3 regions of the Oceanimonas sp. CAM02 genome follow, and region 3 is predicted to be linked to each of the others. Evidence: predicted binding sites of a transcription regulator. Region 3 holds the regulator's gene; each other region holds the start of a gene.
What was found. The regulator sigma-54, encoded in region 3, starts transcription at its own class of promoters, with help from an activator protein. The targets are predictions, from matches to a motif close to TGGCACNGTTTTNGCTT.
Positions count from the first base shown of each region.

Region 1 (4,285 bases), on a different contig from region 3:
TGGCATGCTTTATGCAGCAAAATACGATGGTTCTAGCTTAACACCGGCCATGTGCCAGTGCCACTTCATAGCGGCAAAGATGGGACCAGTCATGATTTATGTACTATCGGCAACGGAGTAACGATGCTTAACGGTTTTTTGCCTAACTACCATAACAAGCCATGCATACCTGTTTTTTTAAGCCTTGTATTCACGTTATTACCGGCCCTGGTAACGGCTCAGACCAGCATACACGACAGTATCCGTCATTACGCAGAAAACTATGTGAGCGATTTTGTCCAGGCAGGCCCTGATGACAAGGTAATCATTGAGGCTTCAAGCATAGATACCCGGCTGCAGCTGAGTGAATGCCCCGGCATGCTTACCGCAGAGATCCGCGGCAGTGGTGAAGTGCGGCGTAATACTCATGTGTTTGTACAGTGCCATGAGCAACCCGGCTGGCAACTGTTTGTGCCGGTGCGGGTAAAAGTACTTAAACCCGTGGTGACGGCTGCTGATCCTATCTCTCGTAATACTCTGCTGCAGCCGGCTCAGCTGCAGATAAGCTACCAGGATGAAGTGCTGGTAAGAGGGGACGTATTTGATAATATTCAGGCTCTGGTGGGCACCCGCAGCAAGCGGGATCTGCGCCCGGGCAGGCCGATTCTGGCCAGCCAGCTGTGTGTGGTATGCAAAGGAGACAAAGTTACCATAGTGGCAGAAAACGGCGGCCTGTCTATCCGGACTCAGGGCGTGGCCGATGAAGACGGCACCTTTAATGAGACCATTCGCGTACGCAACAGCCGTTCGGGCCGCCAGATACAAGGGCGCATCAGCGAGGCCGGAGTAGTAAAGGTGGGTCTGTAAATTCTGCTAAAGTTGCACAAGGGCCAGCCGATAACCGGTGTGACAGCAGCAAATCAGGACACAAGACCATGGCCATAGACAAGCTTCCTCCCGGATTTCATAACGGTCCGGTCAGCGGAAACAAATATCCGCAGAAAAGTGCATCCGCTACTACCGGCAACAGTGGCGAACCCAAAGCCGTTGCCGGGCGAGATGAAGTCACGCTCACGGCAGAGGCCAGACAACTTAACCGCATGCAGCAAAGTCTGTCTGCCGGGGACGGCACCGATAACAGCGCCCGCCTTGACGCCATTAAAAAAGCAGTCAATGAAGGCAGCTATCAGGTGAATGCCGAGCGTCTTGCCGGTAATATTATCAGCCTTGAAAACGACATAGAGTCTCTGTATTAATGAGCCTTGATACGCTGCTGACCCAACAACATTCTCAACTTGAGCGCCTGCTGGCGATCACTGAGCAGGAGCTTGAGCTGATCGTTCAGCGCAAGGCGCTGGAACTCCCTCCTCTTACCGAGCAGAAACAGCAACTGCTGGCCGATATTCAGGCCACCGATGCCAGCCTGTGCAACCACCCCGATGTAGCTCTGCTGGGCACTGAGTTTAAACCCAGGGTTGATGCATTGCGTGCATTAATGACCACTTGTCAGGAGCGCAACGACGTTGCCGGACAGGTGCTGGAGCAGTCCCTTGCCGGCACTCGCCAGCTGGCCAATATTCTCAGCCGGCTGCACGAGCGCCAGAGCATGACCTATGATCAAAAAGGTCACACCAAGGGCATTAATAAAGGCTCCGGCTTCAAAGTTTAAACTGCAGAGCGAAGCATCAGTGCGGTTGCACTCCACCGACACGCTTCGGTGAAGGCCACTCACTAAAAATACCTGCTGCGAACATACTAAATGTTCGGTCAGGCTTTTTACTTCGTCACGGCGAGCAAGCTCGCCCCATGTACGCTCGAAAATGCCATCCATGGCATTTTATGGTCGGCTACGGCAATCCCCACTGCTGCTTTGGGCTTGGGCAGAGTTGTCTGTTTACTGTCTGTCAGCGCCCGCCCCGGCGCAGTTTTTCATACAACGCCAGATCCAGCTCCAGCTCGGTCACATACATGTCGCCGTCCGGGTAGCTGTTTACCACTCTGGCACCGCGCACCACGCCCCGGCTGGCACTGTTTACCGGTCCGTCCTGTAATACGTTACTGTTCATTTCACTGGAGCTGGAGATCATCACACCGCTCAGCTGCTCACTCAGTTCACGATAGGCATCCAGCCGCGACGCCCGCATGGCATGCAGCAGTTTCTGCTGATAATCCGCCGGCCGCTGTAAACTGATAGGGGCATAACCCACGGCATAAATATGGTTTCTGGCCGGTGTGGCACCACTGCCCTGCCCCACACAACCGCCAAGAAACACCAGGGTCAACAGGGTTATCAGCTTATTTCGCATAACGTCTCCGTATATGGTCAGGCACCTGCGGGCCGCGGGTGTCGAGCATGGCGGCCACCAGATAGCTCGGAATAAACTGCTGTGCACTGGCTACCACAGCATGATCCGCCATGGTGATCAGCCGAGCATTCACTAGCCTGCCTCCCTGCGTCTCGCTGATGGTGCCATGCAGAAGATACTGGGCACCAATTTTACCACTGAGCTGCCGATAATCCCGGCTGGTGCTGATATCACCTTCAGGAGTAATGCGAATAAACGGCAGAGCCTTAAAATCGACAACCTTAAGGCCGTACTGATTAAGCTGAAACATCATGGTTTCTGACAGCAGACGACCAAACTCGTCCTGAGTAGTGTAATCCTCCTGACTGACAAAACCGCTCACTGCAATGCCTGCCTGCCGGTTCATCTGGTGAGCCGATGATACCAGCCGGTAGGCCAGTGCTGACATATGCTGCTGCAGCTGAGTTTGCCCGCCCACCAGTGAAGGACCGGCTTCCGGCAAATATACACTGCGGGCACCGGCGCTCATGCGCATGGGAATACCGTCCTGGGTATGCCGCGGAGCGCGGGCCGGTGCCGGCGTGGAGCCCAGGGGTTGATGGCTGACATAATGGGCCGCATGATCATGAGGCAGGTAATGATGCCGGCTGTCAAACCTGGGCTCACCGCTACAGGCCGATAACCCCAGCACAGTGACCAGAATAAGGGCTCTTGTCATTAACAGGCTCCGTGGTTTAAAAACTGAGTTCAGGAAACTAATCGAGTATCGGCCAAAAACAGCATAACTTTACCCGGCAAGAATATTGCATAAACCTTGCCATCTTCTTGCTGAGTGTTCGATGTTTAATTGACGCTCTTTACTTTTACACAGGATACCGCCGTGCTCAAAAATGTCTTTGCCTCATTGTTGCTGCTGTCTCCCTTTTTTACTCATGCCGACTGGTATCAGGCCGAGGGCTCAGCACCGCTCAGTCTGGGCACAGAGACAGCGCGTCAGCAGGCACTGGAACAGGCCCTGAGCGATGCCCTGCTACAGTCCGGCGCTTCCCTGAATACCATGCAGTCTGCCACCAATGGTACCTACGGCGGTCAGCAGCTGGATATTTCTGCTCAGGGCGAACTGATGGATTACCTGATTATTGACGAGCGCAAAAAACAGGGCCGGCTGTGGCTGACAGTACGGGCCGATATCTGGCCCGGTGAACGCCGGCAGGAACAATGCGCCGGCCGCTATCGTCCCGGCCTGGCACTGACCGCCATTACCCTGCGTCATCCCGAGCAGGGCAGCACGGGTCAAATTTATGAACTGGGTGCGGCCATCAGCAGCCGGTTATCGTCGATGCTGACACCCGCCGTCAATATTACGTCATCTACCGGTCAGCCACTGGACACGGACACCGCCCTGCCCAGAGACGCCGGGCTGCGTAAAGGCAGTGATATGCTAACATCACGCCGGCAAGCCAGACTGCTGCTGAGCGGCAGCATTGAGGACATCAGTATTGAAGACGGCCACTGGACCAAGTGGACCTTTTCCGACATTCCCCGGGAGTTTCGCATGCGCATTGTGCTGGAAGACAGCCTCACTGGTGATGTGCTGCTGCAACGAGATTATCAGACCCGCTCCAGCTGGGATTATAAAAAGCACGACAAGGTAAATGTGCACCAGCAAAGCTTCTGGCACTCTGCTTATGGTCAGGCGGTTAATCAGCTTTTGCAAAATGTCAGCCGGGATCTGGTCAAGGCTCAGGCCTGTATCAAGGCGGTGGGTAATATTATGCAGCAGTCAGGCGACGGCATTTTAATGGATTTGGGCCGGCGCGAAGGCATTCAGACCGGAGATAAGTTTACTCTGATGCACAGACGGCAACTCACACCGGGCTATTACAGCGAAAGCACCTCCGGAGCCACCTTTGTGGTGCAGCAAAGCCATGCAGGCTACAGCATTCTGGTGCCCGCCGGCCAGGAAGCCAAAATAACACCAGTCACTCCCGGAGACCGAC
Region 1 covers NZ_JAWJBK010000004.1:118,242-122,526, reverse strand. The annotation lists gene flgA (flagellar basal body P-ring formation chaperone FlgA) at 124-846, shown strand; gene flgM (flagellar biosynthesis anti-sigma factor FlgM) at 915-1,235, shown strand; gene R0I78_RS00910 (flagella synthesis protein FlgN) at 1,235-1,648, shown strand; gene R0I78_RS00905 (LPP20 family lipoprotein) at 1,884-2,285, opposite strand; gene R0I78_RS00900 (FlgO family outer membrane protein) at 2,275-3,003, opposite strand; gene R0I78_RS00895 (flagellar assembly protein T N-terminal domain-containing protein) at 3,166-4,285, shown strand, end outside.
Region 1: a site for sigma-54 is predicted at 3,089-3,105, ahead of R0I78_RS00900 (FlgO family outer membrane protein). Genes of this name have one in related genera too.

Region 2 (4,285 bases), on a different contig from region 3:
ATAACGCTGTATTTAACAAGGAGATAGTCATGAAAGTGCTGGCCGATGAGAATATGCCCTTTGTTCGGGAGCTGTTTGGTGATTGGGCTGAGGTCATTACGCGTCCCGGTCGTACCATGGTACCGGCTGACTTGCATGATACCGATGCGCTGCTGGTGCGCTCAGTGACGCAGGTAAATGCGCATTTGCTGGAGCAAGCCAATAAACTGACGTTCGTCGGCACCGCCACCATTGGCTGTGACCATATCGACACGCAACTGCTGGCGCAGCGCGGCATTGCCTTTGCCAGTGCCCCGGGCTGCAACAAGGTGGCGGTAGGTGACTATGTGATGGCAGCCCTGCTGCGGGTAGCGGCTCATAAAAACTGGCAGCTGGCGGATAAAACCCTGGCAGTGATCGGGGCCGGCAACACCGGCTCGGAGGTGGCTCGCCGGGCGGAAGGGCTGGGCATGAAAGTGCTGCGCTGTGATCCGCCCAAGGCCGCAGCCGGTGCGGCAGGACTTGTCAATTATGACCAGGCGCTGAGCGCTGATATCATCAGCTATCATGTGCCCATTACTCATCAGGGCCCTTATGCAACTCATCATCTGCTGAATGCCGCTCATATTGCTGCCCTTGATGAAAATCAGGTACTGATCAATGCCTGCCGTGGTGATGTCTGGAATAATCAGGCACTGCTTACGCGCCAGCAGGGTGCCAGGCCGCTGACCCTGGTCATGGATGTATGGGAGCATGAGCCGGCCGTGCTGGCAGCGCTGGTCCCTTATGTGCTGATCGCCACGCCGCATATTGCCGGCTATAGTCTGGAAGGTAAGGCAAGGGGCACTTTTGCGCTCTATCGTGCTCTGTGTCAGCATATTGGCCGTGCCGAGCAACACAGTATCGCCAGTCTGCTGCCCGCACCGGATATCAGCGCTGTGAGCCTGACGCGCGCACCCAGTCAGCATCAGCTTGCGCAGCTGGTCCGGCTGGTGTACGACATAGCGCATGACGATAGCGGCTTTCGTCGTGGTCTGGCCACGGGCGCACCGGATTTTTTTGATGCATTACGCAAACATTATGCAGAGCGCCGGGAGCTGGGCTCACTGATATTGCAGGGCGTCGGTCTTGATGAGCGCCTCGGATTCAAGGTGCCGGCACAGGCGGCCGATAAGCATAACTAGAATAAGCCGACAGATAAGTTCCTATTGGCACTGTTTTTTTCTACACTTGTGCCATGGTCAGCCGGACCGTCAGGGTTGCCGGCCAGAGTCAGAACAAGGGATACCAATAAGATAATGAGAAGATGCCGACCACCGCTTTATTCCGTGCTGGCCCTGTGGCTGTCCTTTACTCTTTCGGCCACGGCACAGGAATTTTATATTGAGTTACGCGGGCCAGAAACACGCGAGGCACCTTCCGTTCAGGTTTCTTCGCCGTTACCCGCTCAGGCCCGTCGTTATGGCCCCGTGCGCACCACAGACACACTCTGGTCCATTGCCGCCCAGCATACTCAAGCCCCTGCCACGGTACAGCAGACCATGGTGGCGCTGTATTACCTGAATCCCGGTGCCTTTGTCCGGGGCAATATCAATTATCTGCAGCGGGGCGCAACCCTGACGCTGCCCACACTCAGCCAGGCACAGCAGCGTACCCCCCGTGAAGCAGAAGCCGAGTTTCGCCGTTTAAGTCGTCAGGGTAACCGCACCGTTACCCGGGCACCGGCACCTGCCGCACAGGCCAAACCAGCACAGGCCAAACCAGCACAAGCCAGGCCAGCACCCAGACCGGAGCCGGCAGCAGAGCCCGTACCAGCTCCTGCGGTGGCCACACCGCCTGCCGCAGCCAAGCCCGAACCCACACCGGCCTCCAATGGCCTGAGTGAACCCAGAGCGGTGCAGCCTGCCGCAGTCGCGACACCGCCCCGGTCAGCGTCCGCTGTTTCCGGGCAGCCTGCTTCCGTGTCTGAAGCACCTGCAGACAGCAGTGCCGGGCAAGCCGAACAAACGGCCCTGGCCAGATTGCAGGCCCAGTTGCTGGATGAGCTGCGTGAACAAGTCGCCATGTCCAACGAACAGCTGGCCGAGCTGTCCGATAATAATCAGGCCTTGCGCAACCGCCTGGGGCAGCTGACTGCAGAAGTCAATGAGCTGAAACTGACCAGAGCAGACACGGCGGCTCAGCCGGCTGCTGACGCAGACAAGGGTTGGTTAAGCCAGCTGCTGAAGCAGCCGCTGAACCTGGCTATTTTACTGACCTTGCCGGCGCTTTTGCTGCTGGCACTCTTTACATTGTGGTGGCGTCGCCGTACCAGGCAAGAGCTCGCAGAGCAGGATCACACATCGGAACAGATGCTGGATGAAGACACCAATGACTTTGATGACATCTTTGCCGTCGATCTTCCTGCAGATGAGCCCCATCCTGCTGCCTCGGAGCAGCCCGAGGTAAAAGCCGAACCTGAAATTGATGAAGATGCCTTTGCTCGTTTTCTGGAAGAACAGCAGCAGCTGGAAGCACAAGAGGCAGCTGACGAGACGACCGCCGAGCAGCAGGAAGAAGCCCTGTTCGATGATATGGCACAGGCCGGACAGCCAGAGCCGCTGCTGGATGATGAAACCATTGAGCCGGAGCCACAAGAGCTGCGTTTTGACGATGATGCCGCTGCTGCAGAAGACATACTGTTTGAGGATGAAACAACGGCTGATCGGGAAGAGGTGTTCTTTGATGATGAGGCGGTCACGCCTGAGCCGGAGCAGACAGCACCGCCAGCACTCGACGAACCATTGGATGAAGCCCTGTTTGACCTTGGTGACGACGAGCCACAGCCGGCTTCGGCCAGCGAAGCACCTGAATCACTGGCTGAGCAGGGCGCGGTAAACAAGGCTGCCGACGAGTTTGACGACATTCTGGCCGGCACCCTGGCCGAGCAGGAAGCCGATGCGCTGTCTGCCATGCAGTCAGACAGCCGTTCCTTTGCCGACGAGCGAGAGCCCATGGTGCGTCAGGAGCTGGACGACTATGCCGACCTGCTGGGTAACAGTCAGGACGTTGATATCGATGCTGATGAAGGCGGCATGGGCGCCAAGCTGGATCTGGCCCGAGCCTATATTGAAATTGACGACATCGACAGTGCCCGTGAACTGCTGAACGAAGCGCTGGAAAAAGGCAGTGAGCAACATCAGAATGATGCCCGCAAACTGTTGCAACGGCTCGACAGACGCTAAGCCAGGGCGGTTTTCTTGTTCACTACCGGCCGCTTGCGGCCGGTTCTTCATTTTGCTGTGGCAACGGTTATAATTAGCCTCTTTTTTTCTTGGAACTGAATATGCGCATCGCCCTTGGCATAGAGTATGACGGCAGCCGCTATTACGGCTGGCAACGGCAGCGGGAAGTTCCCAGTGTCCAGGAAGAGGTAGAAAAAGCCCTTTCAAAGATTGCCGATCACCCCATAGAGGTACAATGTGCCGGCCGTACTGACGCCGGTGTGCACGGTACGGCACAGGTGGTGCATTTCGACACGCACGCCATTCGCCCCGACGGGGCCTGGACCTTAGGCATGAATGCCAACCTGCCGCCGGACATTGCCGTGCGCTGGGTCAAAGCGGTGCCTGATGAATTTCATGCCCGCTTCAGCGCCAGCGCCCGTCGCTACCGGTATATTATTTTCAATCATAATATGCGCCCGGCCATTCACGGTGCCGGGGTCAGCCATTATGCCGGTCATATCGACGCCGCTAAAATGCACGAGGCGGGTCAGTGCCTGCTGGGTGAGCGGGATTTCAGTGCCTTTCGCGCCGTACAGTGTCAGTCCAAAAGCCCCTGGCGCAATATTATGCACCTTAACGTACAGCGTTTTGGCCACTATATTGTGCTCGATATCAAGGCCAATGCCTTTTTGCATCATATGGTGCGCAATATCACCGGCACCCTGCTCAAGGTGGGCATGGGCGAAGCCGATGCGGCCTGGGTAAAGCAGGTACTGGAAGGGCGGGACCGCAACCTGGCCGGGGTGACGGCCAAGGCCGGTGGCCTCTATCTGGTGGAAGTGGATTACCCCGCAGAGTACGCGCTGCCGAAGACCATTCCGGGGCCCTTGTGGCTGCCCGACCAACTTTAATTTTTATCAACCCGCAGCCGAATATATGATTTAATGAACGCTGCGTGACAACCACGAACAATGATTAAGGATTTCCATGAGCTGGCTTGAGAAAATTCTCCCCAAGAACAAGAACATCGGCGTACGTCGCCATAATATTCCGGAAGGAGTCTGGACCAAGTGCACCAACTGCGAGCAGGTGCTTTACCG
Region 2 covers NZ_JAWJBK010000025.1:83,887-88,171, reverse strand. The annotation lists gene R0I78_RS08515 (4-phosphoerythronate dehydrogenase) at 30-1,163, shown strand; gene R0I78_RS08510 (FimV/HubP family polar landmark protein) at 1,278-3,203, shown strand; gene truA (tRNA pseudouridine(38-40) synthase TruA) at 3,305-4,096, shown strand; gene accD (acetyl-CoA carboxylase, carboxyltransferase subunit beta) at 4,173-4,285, shown strand, end outside.
Region 2: a site for sigma-54 is predicted at 1,189-1,205, ahead of R0I78_RS08510 (FimV/HubP family polar landmark protein). Genes of this name have one in related genera too.

Region 3 (4,285 bases):
TCCGCATCGGAAGACAAGGGGGCCAGCAGATGAGTTTCTTCGCGAATGGCCTCATCCAGAGTCAGGCTGTGGCGCGAGAGAGGGTGCAGTCGCCGCGTATCGCCAAAGCGGCGGATCAATACTGCGTTTTCGGCATCAATAAAGAAACTGGATACCTGCACCTCGTCCATGGCCCGCACTTCGGCCAGAAAGGCTTCCAGCTTATCGGGGCTGTCGGGCAGGTTGCGCACATCTATACTCACCGCAACCGCGCCGGGCCGGTTCTGGCGCAGGCGGACCAGCTCAGGCAGTAACTCAACCGGCAGGTTATCGACGCAGTAGTGACCCAGATCTTCAAGCACCCGCAGGGCGACGGTTTTACCGGACCCGGAACGACCACTCACAATCACCAGCTGCATATAGGCTCCTTCAGGCAGAAATCATGATTTGATAAAGCTCTTCGTCACTGCCGGCCTGACGCAGCTGCCGGCAAATCTGTTTGTTGCTGAGCTTTTCAGCAATTAAGGACAGCGTTTTCAGATGTTGTTTACATTCCTGCTCCGGCACCAGCAGCGCAAACACCAGACCAACCGGCTGATTGTCGATGGCATCAAATTCTACCGGTTCGGCAAAAGTCAGCAGTACCGCGGTCGCCTTGTTGTCATTGCCAATACGACCATGAGGTATGGCAATGCCATTACCGATGCCGGTAGTGCCCATCTTTTCACGGGCCAGCAAACAGTCAAAAAGCGGCTGGCTGCCGATATTCAAATGTTCGGCAGCCAGCTCGCTGATAATTTCCAGAGCACGCTTCTTGCTCGTGCAGGGAACTGCACTGCGCGTGCAGTCCCTGCTTAGTATGTCGGCGACTTCCATGGTTACTTTTGCTTGAGCTTCTCTTTGTGTTTGATGATCTGACGATCCAGCTTGTCAATGAGTCCGTCGATGGCGGCATACATATTTTCATGCTGGGCGTTGGCAAACAGCTCACCACCACTGACGTGCAGTTTGGCTTCGGCAATTTGCTGCATTTTTTCTACATTAAGGATGACGTGCACATTGGTAATGTGGTCGAAGTGGCGCTCCAGCCGGGTAAACTTGCTATTAACATAGTCACGCAGTGCATCTGTGATTTCTACATGGTGTCCGGTCAGGTTAATTTGCATAACGTCTTCCTTCTGTCGTTGCCTTTAAACCAGGCGTTTACGCTGATTGGAAGGGGGGATGGCCAGTGACTCCCTGTACTTGGCGATGGTACGCCTGGCCACCTTAATCCCCTGCTCGGCCAGCAACTGAGCAATCTTACTGTCACTCAGCGGCTTGGCCGGGTTTTCTGCTCCGACCAGCTTTTTGATCAGAGCACGAATTGCCGTGGATGAACATTCACCACCATCGTCGGTGCCCACATGACTGGAGAAGAAATACTTAAGCTCAAACACGCCCCGGGGCGAGTGCAGAAACTTTTGTGTGGTCACGCGTGAGATGGTGGACTCATGCATCTCTACTGCCTCGGCCACATGGTTCAGCACCATGGGCTTCATGGCCTCTTCTCCATACTCAAAGAATGCCTGTTGTTGTTCAACAATACAATTGGCAACCTTGAGCAGCGTCTCATTTCGGCTGTCGAGACTTTTAAGGAACCACTTGGCATCCTGCAGATGATTACGAATAAACTGGCCGTCTTCACTATTGCGGGGCTTGTCGGCAAGTGCGGCATAGGTCTGATTCAGGCGTACCTTGGGCATGGCCTCCGGGTTGAGTTCCACGACCCAGGCACCGTTGCGTTTGGTGACCACCACATCCGGAATAACATATTCGGAGCTGCCCTGAATAATGCTGCTGCCGGGGCGGGGTTCAAGCTGCTGGATCAGATTCAGAACTTCTCTCAGCTCGTCTTCTTTCAGCCTGGTCTTGCGCTGCAGAGTACGGTAGTCGCGGTTACCCAGCAGATCCATGTGCTGTTCCAGCAGCAACCGGGCTTCTGCCAGCCAGGGGGTGCTGGCGGGAAACTGGTCGAGCTGAATACACAGGCATTCCTGCACGCTGCGGGCAGCTACGCCGATGGGATCGAAATGCTGAATGCGTTTGAGCACGGCTTCTACTTCGTCGGCTTCAATGCCCAGCTCGTCGGCCGAGGCTGCAGCTAACAGTTCGTCAATATCGGCGGTGAGATAGCCTGCATCGTCCACGGCATCGATAATCGCAAGGGCAATGGCCTGATCGGTATCACTGAAGGGAGTCAGGTTCATTTGCCAGATCAGGTAATCCTGCAGCGTTTCGGTGGTTTCTCCCTGATAGACATTATCTTCCAGCCCTTCCGGCAGACCGGCACCACCACTGACCGGAGAGGCGGTATAAACTTCCTCCCAGCTGGTGTCCATGGGCAGCTCTTCAGAAAGCTGATTACGTTCCATGGCGCTGTCTGCGGCAATTTGCTCCTCGTTGCGATTATCCTCAACCCTGATACTGTCCGGCTCCTCCTGCTCCAGCAGCGGATTACTGTCCAGTGCCTGCTGAATTTCCTGCTGCAGCTCAAGGCTGGACAGCTGCAGCAGACGAATGGCCTGTTGCAGCTGAGGGGTCATGGTCAGTTGCTGGCCAAGGCGTAACTGAAGAGTCGGCTTCATGTATGCTAACGTCCTTCCATATCAACCGCGCGAAGCGGTGCCTTCAGAGGCTGAATTGTTCACCAAGATAGACTTTCTTGACCTGCTCATTGGCCAGGATTTCAGCTGGTGTGCCAGCAGCAATACGGTGCCCGTGGCTGACAATATAGGCCTTTTCACATACATCCAGCGTCTCACGCACATTGTGATCGGTGATCAGTACGCCCAGGCCTCGATCTTTCAGATGTAATATAATTTTCTTAATATCAAGCACAGAGATGGGATCAACGCCGGCAAAAGGTTCATCAAGCAGAATAAAGCGCGGATCTGCCGCCAGTGCCCGGGCAATTTCCACCCGCCGGCGTTCACCACCGGACAGACTCATACCGAGACTGTCACGAATATGGACAATATTGAACTCTTCCAGCAGCTGTTCCATTTTTTCGTTACGGCCGTCGGCGTTCAGATCCTTGCGGGTCTGCAGTACGGCCATCAGGTTATCGGCCACGCTCAGGCGGCGAAAAATGGACGCTTCCTGAGGCAGATAGCCAATGCCGGCGCGGGCCCGCACATGCATAGGCTCATGGCTGATGTCATTGTCGTCTATGGTGATGCTGCCTGCATCCCGCTGCACCAGGCCTACAATCATGTAAAAGGAAGTGGTTTTGCCGGCACCGTTGGGGCCGAGCAATCCCACTATCTGGCCCGTATTTACCGTCAGGCTGACATCTGCCACTACCTTGCGGCCTTTGTAGCTTTTCTGCAGCCCGCGTGCTTTAAGTCTGGCCATGTCAGTCGTTACTCTGGTTGTCGAAATTCTGCACCTGCTCCGGCAGAAAGATGGTGGTTACCCTGTCTTTGCCGCCCTGGCTCTCGGCTTCCATTTGTTCCTTGTCGATAAAGTAGCGGATACGGTAGCCGGTAACGATGTTATCGTCCTGCTTAAGCTCCGCCTCCCGGATCAGGGTGATGGTGCGGGCCGCCATGTCATAGTGAATTTCCCGTGCCTGTGCCTGTACCGGCTTGCCGTTATTGAGCACTTGCCGGTAAGTAGCCGGATTGCCCCTGGCGGTCATGGACTGCAGCCCCTGCTCATTGCGGATCACGACCAGTTCACTGGCACGCACATCTATGCTGCCCTGTTTCACCACTACATTATCGGTAAAGGTCACCTTGTTTTCGGCCAGCTCCACCAGCTGGCGGCCAGCGTCTATGGTAACCGGCTGACGATAGTCACTGTCTTTGGCCTGCACCTGACCCAGGCCCAGCAGGCCGCCAAGACTAAGGATTAAAGTAAGTTGCCCGGGTTTCATTCAGTAGTTCCACCGTTTGTTGATCAAGCTTGCCCAGCAGGCCTGTGCCTTGCGCCTGATACTGCGAGCTTTCCAGTCTTACTGTCTGATCGGAACGCAGCCTGTTGTTAATAAAATCCATCTCCAGATATTCGGTGGTCAGGGTTTCCACCAGCGCATCCGGTTGCAGCCCTTTGCCCACTACATTGCTGGTCAGCACCGCATTATCGCCGGTGTTGATGGTGCCGTTATCACCGCTGAGACGCCATTGCGGCTGGCCGTCAGGAGAATAAAGCAAGATAACAGGTTTTTTCATCAGGGTCATGGAGAGGGACTCGTAGTACTCTGCCTGCTCCGCTTCCATGCCGCGATAGGGCAGCCCCTGTCGGTTGTACTGTATGCTGCTGA
Region 3 covers NZ_JAWJBK010000027.1:43,272-47,556, forward strand. The annotation lists gene rapZ (RNase adapter RapZ) at 1-398, opposite strand, end outside; gene ptsN (PTS IIA-like nitrogen regulatory protein PtsN) at 409-855, opposite strand; gene hpf (ribosome hibernation promoting factor) at 858-1,145, opposite strand; gene R0I78_RS09075 (RNA polymerase factor sigma-54) at 1,170-2,606, opposite strand; gene lptB (LPS export ABC transporter ATP-binding protein) at 2,650-3,375, opposite strand; gene lptA (lipopolysaccharide transport periplasmic protein LptA) at 3,377-3,898, opposite strand; gene lptC (LPS export ABC transporter periplasmic protein LptC) at 3,867-4,285, opposite strand, start outside.